3 regions of the Amycolatopsis sp. NPDC051372 genome follow, and region 1 is predicted to be linked to each of the others. Evidence: riboswitches for the same ligand, from Rfam matches in the RefSeq annotation. Region 1 holds a riboswitch; each other region holds the start of a gene.
The links. Region 1 has a riboswitch for cobalamin ahead of cobN (cobaltochelatase subunit CobN). Riboswitches for the same ligand answer to the same signal wherever they lie in the genome.
Positions count from the first base shown of each region.

Region 2: another riboswitch for cobalamin. It lies ahead of AB0M56_RS02005 (hypothetical protein); the one in region 1 lies ahead of cobN (cobaltochelatase subunit CobN).
Region 3: another riboswitch for cobalamin. It lies ahead of metE (5-methyltetrahydropteroyltriglutamate--homocysteine S-methyltransferase); the one in region 1 lies ahead of cobN (cobaltochelatase subunit CobN).

Region 1 covers NZ_JBFBAF010000013.1:62,955-68,810, forward strand. Annotated here, with positions in the region: gene cobN (cobaltochelatase subunit CobN) at 1-3,465, opposite strand, end outside; cobalamin riboswitch at 3,498-3,625, opposite strand; gene AB0M56_RS20770 (hypothetical protein) at 3,653-4,270, opposite strand; gene AB0M56_RS20775 (helix-turn-helix transcriptional regulator) at 4,281-4,514, opposite strand; gene AB0M56_RS20780 (ABC transporter permease) at 4,521-5,402, opposite strand; gene AB0M56_RS20785 (ABC transporter ATP-binding protein) at 5,402-5,856, opposite strand, start outside.
Region 2 covers NZ_JBFBAF010000001.1:416,268-422,123, reverse strand. Annotated here, with positions in the region: gene AB0M56_RS02025 (3-hydroxybutyryl-CoA dehydrogenase) at 1-210, shown strand, start outside; gene AB0M56_RS02020 (ECF transporter S component) at 244-1,029, opposite strand; gene AB0M56_RS02015 (ATP-binding cassette domain-containing protein) at 1,026-2,624, opposite strand; gene AB0M56_RS02010 (CbiQ family ECF transporter T component) at 2,621-3,697, opposite strand; gene AB0M56_RS02005 (hypothetical protein) at 3,687-4,301, opposite strand; cobalamin riboswitch at 4,354-4,489, opposite strand; gene AB0M56_RS02000 (Gfo/Idh/MocA family oxidoreductase) at 4,533-5,429, shown strand; gene AB0M56_RS01995 (VanZ family protein) at 5,688-5,856, shown strand, end outside.
Region 3 covers NZ_JBFBAF010000010.1:209,137-214,992, reverse strand. Annotated here, with positions in the region: gene AB0M56_RS17870 (ribonucleoside-diphosphate reductase subunit alpha) at 61-3,042, shown strand; gene AB0M56_RS17865 (ribonucleotide-diphosphate reductase subunit beta) at 3,113-4,186, shown strand; cobalamin riboswitch at 4,275-4,490, shown strand; partial or broken gene metE (5-methyltetrahydropteroyltriglutamate--homocysteine S-methyltransferase) at 4,585-5,856, shown strand, end outside.

The DNA.
Region 1 (5,856 bases):
CTGGCGCAGGAAGTCCTGGTTTTCGGCGTCCAGCACGTACGACTCGGACAGCTTCTCGTACATCCAGTCGCCCACGACGCCGGCGGTGGCGTCGAAGCCGAAGAGATAATCGACCGTGGCGGCGAGTTCGAAGGCGCCCTTGTAGCCGTGGCGGCGCATGGCCGAGAGCCAGCGCGGGTTGACCACGCGGGCGCGGAACACGCGGGCCGTCTCTTCTCCCAGTGTTCGGGTGCGGACGGCGTCCGGGGTGGTGCTGTCGCCGATGTACGACGCGGGCGCGGAACCCGTCAGCGCGCGAACGGTGGCGATCATGCCGCCGTGGTACTGGAAGTAGTCATCGGAGTCGGCGATGTCGTGTTCGCGCGTGTCGGTGTTCTTGGCGGCCACGACGATGCGCCGGTAGGACTGCTCCATGTCCTCGCGCGCGGGGCGGCCGTCGAGGTCGCGGCCGTAGGCGAAGCCACCCCACACCGCGTACACCTCCGCCAGGTCCTTGTCGTCGCGCCAGTTGCCGGAGTCCATCAGGGGCAGCAGGCCGGCACCGTAGGCGCCGGGTTTCGAGCCGAAGATGCGGGTGGTGGCGCGGCGGGCATCACCGTGTGTGGCCAAGTCGGCGGAGACGTGGGCGCGGACGAAGTTCTCCGAAGCCGGCTCGTCCAAGCCCGCGACCAGGCGGACGGCGTCGTCCAGCAAAGTGATCACGTGAGGAAAAGCGTCGCGGAAGAAGCCGCTGATGCGCACCGTGACGTCGATGCGCGGGCGGCTCAGCTCGGCCAGTGGAATGGCTTCCAGGCCGGTGACGCGCCGCGAAGCCTCGTCCCACACCGGCTGCACGCCCAGCAGCGCCAGCACTTCCGCGGCGTCGTCGCCGGAGGTGCGCATCGCCGAGGTGCCCCACACCGAAAGCCCCACCGACGTCGGCCACGAGCCGGTGTCCTCGCGGTAGCGGCGCAGCAGCGAGTCGGCCAGCGCCTGGCCGGTCTCCCACGCCAGGCGGCTCGGGATGGCCTTCGGGTCGACGGTGTAGAAGTTCCGCCCGGTCGGCAGCACGTTCACCAAGCCGCGCAACGGCGAACCACTCGGCCCCGCGGGGATGTAACCGCCGTCGAGAGCGTGCAGCACCGCGGAAATCTCGCCCGAGGTACCCGCCAGCCGGGGGACGATCTCGGAAGCCGCGAACGTCAGCACCCGCGAAACTTCCGCGTCCGCGGTGCCCAGAACTTCAGAGACCACGGCGGGCGCGGCCGACGCAGCCCACGAACGCGTTTCCATCGCCACCACCAGCGACCGCGCCGTGGTCTCGACCGCGTCCACTTCGGACAGCGGGGCGTCGGAGTTCTCCTTCAGCCCCAACGCCGAACGCAGTCCCGGCACCGCCCCCTGCTTGCCGCCCCACATCTGCTGGGCCCGCAGCATCGCCAGCACGAGGTTCACGCGCGCCTCGCCGACGGGGGCCTCACCGAGGATGTGCAGGCCGTCGCGGATCTGCGCGTCCTTCACCTCGCAGAGCCAGCCGTCGATGTGCAGCAGGAAGTCGTCGAACTCCACGTCGTGCGGGCGCTCGGCGACACCCAGGTCGTGGTCGAGCTTCGCCGCCTGGATCAGCGTCCAGATCTGGGCGCGGATGGCCGGCAGTTTGGCCGGGTCCATCGCGGCGATGTTCGCGTGCTCGTCCATCAGCTGCTCGAGCCGCGCGAGGTCGCCGTAGGACTCGGCCCGCGCCATCGGCGGGATCAGGTGGTCGACGATCGTGGCGTGCGCCCGCCGTTTCGCCTGCGCGCCCTCGCCCGGGTCGTTGATGAGGAACGGGTAGATCAGCGGCAGGTTGCCCAAAACGGCGTCGGGCGCGCAGGACGCCGACAGGCCCGCCGTCTTGCCCGGCAGCCACTCCAGCGAACCGTGTTTGCCCAGGTGCACCACGGCGTGCGCGCCGAACTCCTCCTCCAGCCAGCGGTACGCGGCGAGGTAGTGGTGGCTCGGCGGCAGGTCCGGGTTGTGGTAGATCGCCACGGGGTTCTCGCCGAACCCGCGCGGCGGCTGGATCATGATCACGACGTTGCCCGACTGGAGCGACGCCAGGACGATGTCGCCCTCGGGATTTGCCGATGTGTCGACATAGAGCGAGCCCGGTGCCGGACCCCAGTGCTGCTCCATCGCCTCGCGCAGCTCCGCGGGCAACTCGGTGAACCACGAGCGGTACCGCGCCGCGGGGACCCGGATCGGGTTGCCCGAGAGCTGTTCCTCCGTCAGCCACTCCGGGTCCTGCCCGCCGGCGGCGATCAGCGCGTGGATCAACGCGTCGCCGTCCGGCTGGTCGGTGCCCGTCGGCTCGACGCCGGGGAACGCGTCGGCGCCCAGGTCGTAACCCTGCGAACGCATGAGCCGCAGCAGCTTGATCGCCGACGCCGGCGTGTCCAGCCCCACGGCGTTGCCCACCCGCGAGTGCTTCGTCGGGTACGCCGAGAGCATCAGCGCGATGCGCCGCGACGCGGGAGGCGTGTGGCGCAGCCGCGCGTGCGCCAGCGCGATCCCGGCCACCCGCGAAGCGCGCTCGGCGTCGGCGACATAGCGCGGCAGGCCGTCTTCGTCGAACTCCTTGAAGGAGAACGGCACCGTGATCAGCCGGCCGTCGAACTCCGGCACGGCCATCTGGTTGCCCGCGTCCAGCGGCGACAGGCCCTCGTCGCTCGACGACCACGTCGCGCGGTCGCTGGTGAGGCACAGCGCCTGCAGGATCGGGATGTCGAGCCCCGCCATCTCGGCGACGTCCCACGCCTCGTCGTCGCCCCCCGCGCCGGCCTCCGAGGGCCGCGTGCCGCCCGCCGCCAGCACCGTGACCAGCAGCGCGTCGGCACGACCCAGCTCGGCCATCATCTCCGGCTCGCGGTTGCGCAGCGACGCGCAGTGGATCGGCAGCGCGCGCCCGCCCGCGGCCTCGATCGCGTCGGCCAGCGCGTGGACGAACCCGGTGTTCCCGGACAGGTGGTGCGCGCGGTAGTAGAGGATCCCGACGACCGGGCCGTCCGCCGGACCCGAAGAAGCGCGCTCCAGCACCCCCCACGACGGCAGCTGCGCGGGCGGCTCGAAGCCGTCGCCGGTCAGCAGCAGCGTGTCGGACAGGAACCGGTGCAGCTGCGTGAGGTTCTCCGGCCCGCCCTGCGCGAGGTACGCGTGCGCCTCGGCCGCGATGCCCGCCGGCACGGTGGAGAGCTTCATCAGCTCCGCGTCCGGCGTCTGCTCACCGCCCAGCACCACCACGTGCGAGCCCGAGGCACGCAGCGTGTCCAGGCCCTCCTGCCACGACCGCGGCGTGCCCAGGATCCGGACCACGACGATCGGCGCGCCGTCCAGCAGCCCCGGCAGGTCCGCGACGTCGAGCCGGGCCGGGTTCGCGAGCCGGAACACACCCTGTGAAGCCCGGGCGCTGAGCAGATCGGTGTCCGAAGTGGACAGCAGCAGGATCACGGCGTTCCTCACTCGGGGTGTCCGCGCCCCGGGTCGTAGGTCGCGCCGGCGGGAGTTCCTGGCTCCCCGGATCACTCCGGGTCACAGTGGCGGGACCGTCCCGGACTCTCACCGGGTTCCTCCACCTGCCGACGCGTGGTTCGCCACTCACTCTCACGGGCGTGCGAGCCCGCGTCAAGGTGACGTCTCAGACCACGCGCACGGCCACGATCGGCCGCTCGGCCACGCGGTGGGACCGCTGGGCCGTGACGCTCCACGCGTAACCCGCGAAGCCGCCCGTATCCGGCGACGCGTGCAAGACCAGGTGCCCGTAACCGGCGCCCTGACCTGTGGGGGAGCGGCTGTCGGGGAAGTCCGGTGACGTGCCGTGCGGGTCGGCGGTGCAATCGGCCACGGGCACGACGTACGACTTGTCCTCGTCCACGACGGGCGTGCCCCGCACCAGCGCGATGTGCCCCGTGTTCGTCGGCCGGCGGTGCCCGTAGTCGATCACCACGAGATCGCCGGGGCGCAGATCGGCGACGGCGTCCACGCGTGCGAAGTGCGGCACCTGCTGCTGTTCGAAGACCCACCGGTACGTGCGCGAAGGCGGGCTCACCGAGCGGAAGTGGGTGGTGAAGAACTCGTCGTCGGCCCAGTCGTAGACGTGCTTGAGCAGCTGGGTCTGGAACGAGGCGCACTGCGTGTGGTTGCGCCGCGGCCGAGTCCAGCTCACGACGTCGGGCTCGCCGGAGGCCTTGTAACGGTTGGCCTCCGGCGAGAGGCGGTCGATGAAGTCCTCGGCGGCGTGCAGGTGGGCGGTCACCCCATCCGTTCTACGCCGACCGGTCGCCGATCCGCGGGAACGGCTCGGTGGAGAAGAGCACCTCCACGGCCACCTCGAAGAACTCCGCGATGCGCAGGGCCAGGTGGAGGCTCGGGCTGTACTCGCCGCGTTCCAGGTACCCGATCGTCTGGTAGTGCACGCCGAGCGCGTCGGCCAGCTGCCGGCGCGAGATCCCGCGTTCGGCGCGCAGCACCGCGATGCGGTTGTAGACGTTCTCGCTCACCGCGGATCACACACGCTGCAGTGCCCTCTCCCGTCGTTCGGCCACCGACGACCCGGATTCCCGCCGCGCCATGCGCCGCAGCAGCACCGGGGCCAGCGCCAATCCGATCACGGCCCACACGACCAGCACGCCGAGGGTCCACCAGGGCCGCCACGACTGCCCGATCTCCACCACCACCGCCGAGTCCGGCAGCAGCGCCGAGCGCATGCCGAGGCCGAGCCAGTACATCGGGAACACCTGGGCGATGCCCTGCACCCAGACCGGCAGGGCCGTGATCGGGTAGAAGATGCCGGAGATCGCGGTCAGGCCCGTGACCGGCAGCATGACCAGGGCCATCGCCCGCGGGTCGCGGATGAGCGAGCCGATCGCGGCGCCCAGCGGCAGCGTGGCCAGGAGCCCGAGCACCAGGACCCAGATCAGGTCGAGCCACGACCACACGCCGTCCGCGGCCAGCCCGGAGAACAGGAACAGGCACGGCACCAGCACCACGACCAGGCCGGCCACCTGCATGAGCGAGAGCGACACGATCTTGCCGAGGAGGTAGCCGAGCATGCCGTTGGGCGTGGCCTTGGCGCGCAGCAGCGTGCCGTCCTCGCGGTCGATCACGAGCTGGCCGGCCGCGCCCGAGAGGCCGTTGAACACGATCCCGGCGCCGAGCACGCTCGGCACGGTCGCGGTGCCCAGCGAGAACGACGTGCCGGGCAGGTGCGCGTTGCGCATGAAGAACAGCGTGGTCAGGATCAGGACCAGCCAGACCACCTGGCCGAGCACGTCGTCGCGGTTGGTCCACTGCTGGCGGAACTCGGTCAGCCCGCGGCGCAACCCGGTGCGCAGGGCCCTTCGCTTCGCGGCCGCGGCGAACGCCATCGGCGTGGTCATCGCAGTCATCACACACCCGCTTCCACGAGTCCGGCCTCGGCGCGGTGCACCAGGGTCATGTAGGTGTCCTCCAGGGACGCGCGGCGGACTTCCAGGTCGGCCACGGCCTCGCCGTGCTGCTTGAAGAGCTCGAATACGTACTTCGTGGCCTCCGTGGTGGAGTGCACGAAGTGCTGCCCGTGGACGGACCAGCGCACCTCGGCCTCGCCGGAGATCCGGCGGCTGAGCTCGTCGGCGGAACTGTCGGCGACGATCCGGCCGCCGTTGAGAATGAGGATCCGGTCGGCCAGCTTCTCGGCCTCGTCGAGGTCGTGGGTGGTGAGCAGGATCGTGGTGTCCTCGTCGTCGGTCAGGCGGTGCACGAGGTCGTGGAACTCGCGCCGCGCCTCGGGGTCGAAGCCCGCTGTCGGTTCGTCGAGGAAGAGCAGTTCGGGCCGGCCGACGATGCCGATCGCGACGTCGA
Region 2 (5,856 bases), on a different contig from region 1:
ATCGACCGCGGCATGGAGCTCGGCACCGCCCACCCGATGGGCCCGCTGCGCCTGTCGGACCTCATCGGCCTCGACACGGTGAAGGCCATCGCGGACTCGATGTACGACGAGTTCAAGGAGCCCCTCTACGCGGCCCCGCCGCTCCTGCTGCGCATGGTCGACGCGGGCCTGATGGGCAAGAAGTCCGGTCGGGGCTTCTACACCTACTGATTTTCGACGGGCTCGACGAGGCCGGGCGTTCGCTCAGGGCCGGGTGAACGCCGCTCGCCGAGCCGCTCGGCGCAGGATCGTGAGGATGGCCGGGCCCAGGACCAGGATCGCGACGAGGTTGGTGATCGCGCGGCCCGTGTCCCAGCCGAGCGTGGACGTCAGCACGGTGAAGACGAGGAACCGGTGCAGGTTGGCGCCCAGCGGCGCACCCGGCACGAAGTCCAAAGCCGACGTGCCCGCCAGGAACGGCCAGGTGAACATGCTCATCGCGAGCCCGTAGAAGTACGCGGCCACCACACCGTAGGCGGCGAGCAGCGCGATTTCCCAGCGGCCGCGCACGCCCCGCGGGAGCAACCCCGCACCCAGGCCGACCAGTGAAGACGCGAGCATCTGGAACGGCAGCCACGGCCCGACGCCGCCCGTGAGCAGCGCGGACGCGAAGAGCGAGGTCGCGCCCAGCACGAAGCCGAAGCCCGGGCCGAAAACGCGGCCGGCGAGCACGAGCAGGAAGAACACCAGCTCGATGCCGCCCGTGCCGGCGCCGAGCGGCCGCAGCGCCGCGTCGACGGCGGAGAGGACGCCGAGCAGGGCCAGGGCCTTCGCGTCGAGACCGCCGCTGGAAAGTTCGGCGAGCACGATCAGGATCAGCACCGGCAGCGTCGCCATGAAGATGAACGGCGCGTCGGCGGTGTGGCCCGAAGGCGGCGTGGACACGAAGAGCGGCCAGCAGAACATTGCCAGGCCGAGTGCCACGGCAACCACGAGCACGGCGGCGGTTCGCAGCCGGATCCGCACGGCCGGGCCGAGGAAGTCGATCACCTCAGCGCCTGCTCGACCTCGGCGACCGTCAGCCATTCCTGCGGCGCCAGGACCTTCGCGACCTGCGGTGCGAACGCCGGGGACGACACGACGACGTCGGAGGTCGGGCCGTCGGCCACGACCTCGCCTTCGGCCAGCACCACCACGCGGTGCGCGGCCACGGCGACGAATTCGACGTCGTGCGTGGCCAGCAGGATCGCGTGGCCTTCGGCGGCCAACGCGGCCAGCGCCGAGGCGAAGTGGCGCTTCGCGGGATAGTCCAGGCCGCGCGTGGGCTCGTCGAGCAGGACGACGGGCGGCGCGGCCGCCAGCTGCACGGCCAGCACGAGCGCGAGCCGCTGTCCTTCCGAGAGGTCACGAGGGTTCGCATCCGCGGAGACATCCGAAACCAGCCGGTCCAGCAACGCCCGGGCCGTGCCCGCGGCGGCGCCCGATTCGACGTCTGCCTGCCGGCACTCGGCGGCCACGGAGTCGAGGTACAGCAGGTCGGACGGCGTCTGCGGCACCAGACCGACACGCGACCGCGCCGCCCGCGGCCGCACCGAAGCCGGGTCCGCCCCCAGCACGTCGACGGTTCCACCCGAGCGCGGCCCACTGCCCTGCAGCGCCCACAGGAGCGAAGACTTGCCGGACCCGTTGCGCCCCATCAGCGCGACGACCTCGCCCCGGCCCAGCCGCAGGTCCACCCCACGCACGGCCATTACGCCCCCGTAGCGCACCTGCACCCCCTGCGCGGTGAGCGCGTCCTCCGTAGGCACGCCGGCCGCGGCAGGGCGGGTCACCGACGAGAGGCGCTCCCGCAACGGCCCGGCCCGCCGCCGCGCGTCTCGCACCGAGAGCGGCAGCGGCGACCACCCCGCGAAGCGGCCGAGCTCCACGATCGGCGGCGCCACGTCGGCGTCCGCGAACACCTCCGCCGGCGGTCCGGACCGCACGGAACCGTCGCCGGGCAGGTAAAGCAGCCGGTCGGCGTACTGCGCCACGCGCTCCATCCGGTGCTCCGCGACGACGACTGTCGTGCCGAGGTCGTGGACCAGCCGCGTGATCGCGGCCAGCACCTCCTCGGCGGCCGTCGGGTCGAGGGCGGACGTCGGCTCGTCCAGCACGAGCACGCGCGGGTGCGCCGTGAGCACGGACCCGATCGCCACGCGCTGCTGCTGGCCGCCCGAAAGCGTCCGAAGTGGACGGTCGCGCAGCTCGGCGATGCCCAGGAGGTCGAGCGTCTCCTCGACGCGCTTGCGCATCACGTCGGGCGCCACGGCCAGCTGCTCCATCGCGTATGCGAGCTCTTCCTCGACGGTGTCCGTGACGAACCCGGCGAGCGGGTCCTGCCCCACGACGCCGACCACCGAGGCCAGCTCACGCGGCAGGTGCGTGGCTGTGTCCAGGCCGTCGACGAGCACGCGCCCGGCCAGGGTCCCGCCGGTGAAGTGGGGCACGAGCCCGTTGATGGCGCCGAGAAAAGTCGACTTGCCGACCCCCGTGCGCCCGGCCACGAGGCACAGCTCGCCTTCCTCCACCACGAGGTCGACGCCGCGCAGCACCGGCGAGGAAGCTCCGTCGTAGGTGACGGTGACCTGTGAAAACTCGATCATCGAGCCACCTCGGCGACGGGCAGTGGCCGCGGCGCGAGCCAGGCCGGCAACGCCGCGATCAACACGGCCAACGCCGGCAGCAAGGGCAACGTCGGCCAGCTCGGCGGGCTCACCGACGTGGCCAGCTGCGCCGGCGAGGAAGCCAGCAGCAGCCCCGCCGACGCGACCCCACACAGCACCACCAACGTCTCCGGCAGCCGCCACGGATCAGGCCGGTACGCCGTCCGCCGGATCCGCCGTCCGCCCAGCACGAACCCGGCGGACGCCACGGCCAAGCCCGCCACCAGCATGGGCACGCCGAGCCAGCTCGACGACCCGTCGAGCACCCCGTACACCCCGACGGCGACCCCGAACAGCCCCGCGAGCACGCAGGTCGCGATCAGCACCCGCACGCGCGGCGCGAGGTAGCCACGCCGGCCGTAGCCGCGCGAGTCCATGGCCGCCGCCAGCAGGAGCGAGCGGTCCATCGCGTCGGCGAGCACCGGCACGAAAACCCCCTTCACGAACCTCAGCCCCCGGCCGCGCGCCGCCCGCAGCCGTCGCGCGCGCCGCACCCGCTGCACGCTCTCCACCAGCTGGGGCGCGACCGAAAGCGCCACCGTGACGGCCGTGCTGACCTCGGCCAACGCGCCGGGCACGGCCTTGAGCAGGCGTTTCGGGTTGGCCAGCGCGTTGGCGGCGCCGACGCAGAGCACGATCGTGGCCAGCCGCAGCCCGTCGTAAAAGCCGCCGAGCAGCTCCTCCGCCGACGTCGGCCCCAGCAGCTCGATCCCGGCGGCCGCGGCGGGCAGCGGGATCGTCGGCAGCGTGAAGAGCACGTGGCCGCCGTCCTCGCCGCCGCTGAGGATGCGGAACAGCACGCGCGACACCACGATCACGCCCGCGACCAGCGCGTACACCCGAAAAGCCAGCGCCCACGGCGCGTCGCCCCGGCGGTTCACCACCACGAACCCGGCCACGGCGATCACCAGCGCGAGCAGCAGCGGGTTGGTGGTGCGGCTGGCGGCGACGGCGAGCGCGAGCGCCCACACCCACCACGCGCCCGGGTGCAGAGCCCGCGCGTTACCGGGCAGCACGCCTGCGCCGCAGCCCGACGACCACACCCGCGACGACGAGCACCGCGATCACGACGAGCCCGATCACCAGGCTCCACGGGAAACCGCTGCCGCCGGAATCCGTGGCCGCGGCCGCGGGCGCAGGCACGTTGGCCTTCCGCACCGGCGCCACCCGCGGCGGCGGGTAGTCCTGGAAGGACTTCTTGTGCGCGAACGACCAGCCCTCGAAGCTCCCCGCCGGCGGCTTCCAGCCCTGCACGCCGACCTGGCTCGAAGCCCACTTGCCACCGTCGGTCGCCGTCCAGAAGCTCCACGACGCGCTCTCCGGCGGCATCCCCGAGCACGACTGGTCGGCCGGTTTGCCCTCGATCTTGCAGATCAGCGCGAGGCCGTACTTGCCGACGCCCGCGATGTCGAGGCCCGCGTTCTGCATGGCCGCCACGCCGTCGGCCTGCGGCCCGGGCGCGCAGCGGATCAGGGTGTCGCCACTGAGGTCCTGGAAGTCGACGACCACCGTCACGCCCGTGGCGTCGGGGCAGTACCCCGCGGCGCCCTTGCCGGGCACGGTCGCGGTGGCGGGACTCGCACCGGACAGACCGGCGGTGACCAGGAGCGCGGCCACGGCAAGGAGCCGGGCAGAAAAGACAGGGAACAACCGCATCGTTGATGAACCTCGCATCGAATCGGACCACGGCGGGCGATCCGGCTCACGGCCGCACGGGCGGCCGCTCACGGTTGCGGGTCAGCGCCGGATTCCCACCGGCTTCCCCCGATCGTGGTGTACAGCTGACCGACGTTAACCCACCGGAGGTACCCGCCGGAAGCGGCGCCGGACACACTTACACTGCCGGGCGTGGACGTCGGACAGCTGCGCATCGGCCTCGTCGGAACCGGTCCCTGGGCGACCACGGTGCACGCGCCGGGCCTGACCGAACACCCCGGCACCGAGCTCACCGCCGTGTGGGCGCGCCGCATCACCAGCGCCCGTCCGCTGGCCGAGGCCCACGGAGCCGTCGGCACCGACGACCTCGACGAGCTGTTCTCGCTGGTCGACGCCCTCGCCTTCGCCGTGCCGCCCGCCGTGCAGGCGGAGATCGCGACGCGCGCGGCCGAGACCGGCAAGCACCTGATCCTCGAGAAGCCGATCGCCGCCGACCTGGCGAGCGCCCAGCGGCTGGCCGACGCCGTGGACAAAGCCGGCGTCGCGTCGCTCGTGATGCTCACGCTGCGGTTCTCCCAGCAGACGCGCGAGTGGCTCGACGGCCTCGCCGCCTCGGGCGGCTGGCGCGGCGGTGGCGCGCGCTGGCTGTCGGGCGCGCTGCTCGGCGGGCAGTACTCGACCTCGGCCTGGCGCCTCGACGCGGCCGGTGGCGCGCTCGCCGACATCGGCCCGCACGCGTTCGACCTGCTCGACGCCGCCCTCGGCCGCATCACCGACGTGCTCGCGGCTCACCGTGGCCCCGACGACCTGTGGCAGCTGATGTTCGCCCACGAGGGCGGCGCCACGAGCACCGCGACGCTGTCGCTGCGACTGCCGGTTCAGCCGAGCGTGGTCGAGGTCGCGGTCTACGGCGAGCACGGCTACCGGACGCTCGGTCGCAAACCGGGCACCGCCGGGGAGTCCTACACGGCACTGCTGGACGACTTCGCGGCCATGGTCGCGAGTGGCACGACCACGCATCCGTGCGACGTCCACCGTGGCCTGCACCTGTCCGCGCTCATCGGGAAGGCGCGCGAGCTCGCCGGGTAGTACACAGGCTCGAACCCTTGATTTCCGTTGTGAAACAAGGCTTTTCACCAAGTCGGCGAAATCCTTCCACAGGGTTGTCCACAGCATCCACTATGGACGGTCCGCGCCTCGACCGAACCACGGGAAGCCGTTTCGCGCCACCGGAAAGATCACCGAATAGTGCGGCCCGCTGAGCATGCCGACTCGAACCGGCAATGCGAAGGTTGATCTTGGGAGGGCGGGAAGAAGCAGTTCAGAGGGGTTCGAGAAGGGAAGCGCATGGGCGCCTTGCTGCGCGCTTTCTGGGGGATCATCCCGATCACGGCCATCGCGTTGCCGTACGCGCTGCTCTGCTGGCCCTTGCTCGCCGCGCGGAGGCGGCGAAGAAGCAGCATCAGCCTCGGCCACGCGTCGGCGACCGCGGCCGTCGACGTGACGGCGGTGACGA
Region 3 (5,856 bases), on a different contig from region 1:
GGCCTTGTGAGGCCGTGCGCCGATGAAGCGCGCCCATTTTCGACTTCGTTGGAGACCCGCATGTCAGTGGAAACCGGTCAGCGTCCGCCCTCGTCGGCGGACTCGGCTCCGAGCGCGGTCCGCGTGATCCGGCGCGACGGCAGTGTGTCGCCGTTCGACGCCGGCAAGATCAGCGTGGCCCTCACCAAGGCCTTCCTCGCCGTGGAGGGCGGCGACGCGGCCGCTTCCTCGCGCGTGCACCACGTCGTCGCCGAGCTGACCGAGCAGGTCGAGGCTTCCCTGCTGCGCCACGCCGGCCCCGAGCCCGCCCTGCACATCGAGCAGATCCAGGACCTCGTCGAGCTCGCCCTGATGCGCGGTGAGCACCACAAGGTCGCCCGCGCTTACGTGCTCTACCGCGAGGAGCGGTCGAAGGCCCGCGATGCCGCCACGCCGGCGCCCGCCGAGGCCGCGATCAGCGTCAAGGGCACCGACGGCTCGCTGCGGCCGCTCGACTGGGCCCGCGTGTCCCACGTGGTGGGCGAGGCCGTGGCCGGGCTCGAGGACGTGTCCGCCGAGCCGGTGCTGGCCGAGGCCAAGCGCAACCTCTACGACGGCATCAGCGCCGACGAGCTCGCGCTCGCGCAGATCATGGCCGCCCGCGTGCTCGTCGAGCAGGAGCCGAACTACTCGTACGTGAGTGCGCGGCTCCTGCTGGACAAGCTGCGCGGAGAGGCCCTGAGCTACCTCGCCGGCCGCGCGCGCCTGGCCAGCCAGGACGAGATGACCGCCGAGTACCCCGCGTACTTCCGCGCCTACCTGCGCCGCGCGGTCGAGCTGGAGCTCGTCGACGGCGAGCTGCTCACGTTCGACCTCGACAAGATCACCGCGGCCATCCACGCCGAGCGTGACCTGGACTTCGGGTTCCTGGGCCTGCAGACGCTGTACGACCGGTACTTCCAGCACCACAACGGCACGCGCTTCGAGCTGCCGCAGGCGTTCTTCATGCGCGTGGCCATGGGCCTGGCCATCCGCGAGGACGACCGCGAAGCCCGCGCGATCGAGTTCTACGAGCTGCTCTCCACGTTCCACTTCATGGCCTCGACGCCGACGCTGTTCAACTCGGGCACCACGCGCGCCCAGCTCTCGTCGTGCTTCCTGACCACTGTGGACGACGACCTGGACTCGATCTTCCAGGCGTACAAGAACAACGCGCTGCTGGCCAAGTACTCGGGCGGCCTCGGCAACGACTGGACCCCGGTGCGCGGCCTCGGCGCCCACATCAAGGGCACCAACGGCCAGTCGCAAGGTGTCGTGCCGTTCCTCAAGATCGCCAACGACACCGCCGTCGCCGTGAACCAGGGCGGCAAGCGCAAGGGCGCGGCGTGCGCGTACCTCGAGACGTGGCACGTGGACATCGAGGAATTCCTCGACCTGCGCAAGAACACCGGTGACGACCGCCGCCGCACGCACGACATGAACACGGCCAACTGGGTGCCGGACGAGTTCCTGCGCCGCGTGGAGGCCGACGCGCAGTGGACCCTGTTCTCCCCCAACGAGACGCCGGACCTGCACGACCTCTACGGCAACGCGTTCGCCGAGCGCTACCGCGAGTACGAGGCCGCCGCCGACCGCGGCGAGATCAAGGTCTTCCGCCGCCTGCGCGCCGTCGACCTGTGGCGCCGCATGCTGACGATGCTGTTCGAGACCGGCCACCCGTGGATCACGTTCAAGGACCCGTGCAACCTGCGCTCGCCGCAGCAGCACGTCGGCGTGGTGCACTCCTCGAACCTGTGCACCGAGATCACGCTGAACACCAACATCGACGAGGTCGCGGTCTGCAACCTCGGCTCGGTGAACCTGCTCAAGCACGTGACGCCCGCGGGCCTCGACACGAAGCGCCTCGAGAAGACCGTGCGCACCGCCGTGCGCATGCTCGACAACGTGATTGACATCAACTTCTACACGATCCCGGAGGCGCGCCGCTCCAACCTGCGCCACCGCCCGGTGGGCCTGGGCATCATGGGCTACCAGGACGCGCTGTTCGAGATCGGCGTTCCGTTCGCTTCGCAGGAGGCGGTGAAGTTCGCCGACCTGAGCATGGAGCACGTGTCCTACTACGCGATCTCCGCGTCGACCGACCTCGCCGAGGAGCGCGGCCAGTATCAGACGTTCGAGGGTTCGCTGTGGAGCCGCGGCATCCTGCCGATCGACTCGATGCAGCTGCTGATCGACGCGCGCCAGGGCGACGCCCTCGCCGTCGACACCTCCACGACGCTGGACTGGGCGCCGCTGCGCGAGCGAGTGAAGACCGTCGGCATGCGCAACTCCAACGTGATGGCGATCGCGCCGACCGCGACGATCTCCAACATCTCCGGCGTCGGCCAGTCGATCGAGCCGCTGTTCCAGAACCTGTACGTGAAGTCGAACATGTCGGGCGACTTCACCGTGGTGAACCCGCACCTGGTCAAGAGCCTCAAGGCCCGCGGTCTGTGGGACGAGGTCATGGTCAGCGACCTGAAGTACTTCGACGGCAGCCTCGGCCAGATCGACCGCGTGCCGGACGACCTCAAGGCGCTCTACGCCACCGCGTTCGAGATCGAGTCGAAGTGGATCGTGGACGCGGGCTCGGTCCGGCAGAAGTGGATCGACCAGGCGCAGTCGCTGAACCTCTACATCGCGGCGCCGAGCGGGCGCAAGCTCGACGAGCTGTACCGCTACGCGTGGCACAAGGGCCTCAAGACCACGTACTACCTGCGCGCGCAGTCGGCGACGCACGTGGAGAAGAGCACCCTGCGCGGCACCGACGGCAAGCTGAACGCGGTCTCGGCCGCCCCGGCCGCCGCCGCTGCTCCGGCCTCGACGCCGGTCCCGGCGACTGCGCCCGTGCCGTCGCCCTCGGCCGCTGTCCCGGCGAGCCCCGCCGCGGCCGTGCCCGCCGCGGTCCCGGCCGCCAAGCCCGCCGAGCCGAAGGAAATGCCGAAGGTCGACGACATCGACTTCGTCGCCACCGAAGGCGCCGCCTGCCGCATCGACGACCCCGACTGCGAAGCCTGCCAGTGACCTCCTCGCCGGCGGTGCGACCGGCGCGAACCGGCCGCACCGCCGGCGAGCCTTTTCTTGGAGCCTCTTGATGACCAACGTGGAGACCACGGACGCCACCGGCCTCGGCGAGATCGAGGTCGGCGCCGCCCGGATCAACGTCGACGACAAGCGCATGATCAACGCGCGCGCAGACGTGAACCAGCTGCTGCCCATGAAGTACCGCTGGGCGTGGGACAAGTACCTCGCCGCATGCAACAACCACTGGATGCCGACCGAGGTCGCCATGCAGGCCGACATCGCGCTGTGGAAGTCGCCTGACGGCCTGACCGAGGACGAGCGCCAGATGCTCAAGCGCAACCTCGGCTTCTTCGCCACCGCGGAGTCGTTGGTGGCCAACAACATCGTGCTCGCCGTGTACCGCCAGATCACCAACCCCGAGTGCCGTCAGTACCTGCTGCGCCAGGCGTTCGAGGAAGCCGTGCACACGCACACCTTCCAGTACATCTGCGAAAGCCTCGGCCTGGTCGAGGGCGAGCTGTTCAACATGTACCGCGAGGTGCCGTCCATCTCCGAGAAGGACGCGTGGGCGCTCAAGTACACGCAGAACCTCGAGAACCCGGACTTCGAGACCGGCACGCCGGAGGCCGACCAGGCGTTCCTGCGCGACCTCGTGGCGTTCTACGTGATCTTCGAGGGCATGTGGTTCTACACCGGCTTCGCGCAGATCCTCTCGCTCGGGCGCCGCAACAAGATGGTCGGCATCGCCGAGCAGTACCAGTACATCCTGCGTGACGAGTCGATCCACCTGAACTTCGGCATCGACTGCATCAACCAGATCAAGATCGAGAACCCGCACCTGTGGACCGAAGAGTTCCAGGCGGAGATCCGGCAGATGCTGCAGGACGCGTGCGAGCTGGAAGTCCGCTACGCGCGCGACACCATGCCGCGCGGCATGCTGGGCCTCTCGGCGCAGCTATGCGAGCAGTACATGCACTTCATCACCGACCGGCGCGCCCAGCAGATCGGCCTCGCGCCGATCTTCGGGGAGACGGAGAACCCGTTCCCGTGGATGTCGGAGGCGATGGACCTGAAGAAGGAGAAGAACTTCTTCGAGACCCGCGTGATCGAGTACCAGTCGGGCGGCGCGCTGGACTGGGATTGATCACAGCGGACTGATCCCGGACTCTGGGACCGGGGCGCGGCTTGTGCCGCCCGCAACCCCGACCCGCTAGGCTCGGCCACGCCACAGGTTCGCCAGGGCGTGGCCGGGCTTTTTTCGGTCGTGCCGGTGAGGCAACAGGGAATCCGGTGTGAATCCGGGACTGCCCCGCAGCGGTGAGTGGGAACGAAAGCCGTCACCACGATTTCGTGGTCAAGCACTGGGCGCGAGCCTGGGAAGCGACGGCGAGTAGGCGCGAGGTCGACGCCCACGAGTCCGAAGACCTGCCCGTGGCACGTGCGCCGACGGCGTGCGTGAGTCCGGGCCCCGTGGGACACGGCCTGACCGAACGCGGCTCTCGCGTGTCCGGGCTCGTTGGCGAGCTCGCGAGGAGAGAGCCTGTGACCACCATCGGCACCACCATCCTGGGATACCCGCGCATCGGCCCGGCCCGGGAGCTCAAGCGCGCCCTGGAGCGCTGTTGGGCGGGCACCACCGGCGAAGCGGAGTTGCTCGCCACCGGCCGCGAACTGCGCGCACGGACCTGGTCGCGACTGCGCGACGCCGGGCTGGAGTCGATCCCGTCCGGCACGTTCTCGCACTACGACCACGTGCTCGACACCGCCGAGCTGTTCGGCGCGCTGCCGGAGCGCTTCACGCGCCTCGGCCTCTCATCGCTGGACACGTACTTCGCCGCCGCGCACGGCGTACAGGACGAGCCGGCGCTCGAAATGACGAAGTGGTTCGACACCAACTACCACTACCTCGTGCCCGAACTGGGCCCCGGCTCGCGCTTCACGCTGTCGTGCACGAAGCCCCTCGACGAGGTGCGCGAGGCCCGGGAGCTGGGGATCGAGACGCGGCCGGTACTCGTCGGGCCGGTCACGTTCCTGCTGCTCAGCAAGGCGACACAACCGGATTTCGCACCGTTGGAGCTGCTCGACGAGCTACTGCCCGCATACGCGGAGCTGCTCGCCGCGCTGAAGGCCGAGGGCGTCGAGTGGGTGCAGCTCGACGAGCCGGCGTTCGCCGGTGACCGCACCACGAAGGAGCTCAACGCGCTGACCCGCGCGTACCACGTGCTGGCCAAGGCCGAGGACCGGCCGAAGCTGCTCGTCGCCGGGTATTTCGGCGGGCTCGGCCGCGGGCTGGGCGTGCTGGCCCGCTCCCCCGTTGAGGCGCTGGCCGTGGACCTCGTCACCGACGAGTCCTTTGTGGACGCTGTGGCCGCGGAAGGCGCGTTGCGCGACAAGGAGGTGCTCGCCGGCGTCGTCGACGGGCGCAACGTGTGGCGCACCGACCCGGACCGGGCGCTGGAACGCGCCGCGCGGCTGGCCGGCACCGCGCGGCACGTGAGCGTCTCGACGTCGTGCTCGCTGCTGCACGTGCCCTACGACGTCGAGGCCGAGACCCTCGATTCACGACTCGGGAGCTGGCTCGCGTTCGCCGACCAGAAGGTCGCGGAGGTCGTGCTGCTCGGGCGGGCGCTGCGCGGCGAGCCGGTGGACCTGTCGGCGGCGCGGGCGGCCGTCACTGACCGCGCGACAAACCCGGCGGACGCGGCCGTGGGCAAGCGGCTGACGGCGCTGAAGCGCGAGGACGCCGTGCGGGAGCCGTACGAGCAACGGGCGGCCGTGCAACAGGAATCCCTCGGCCTGCCGCCACTGCCGACC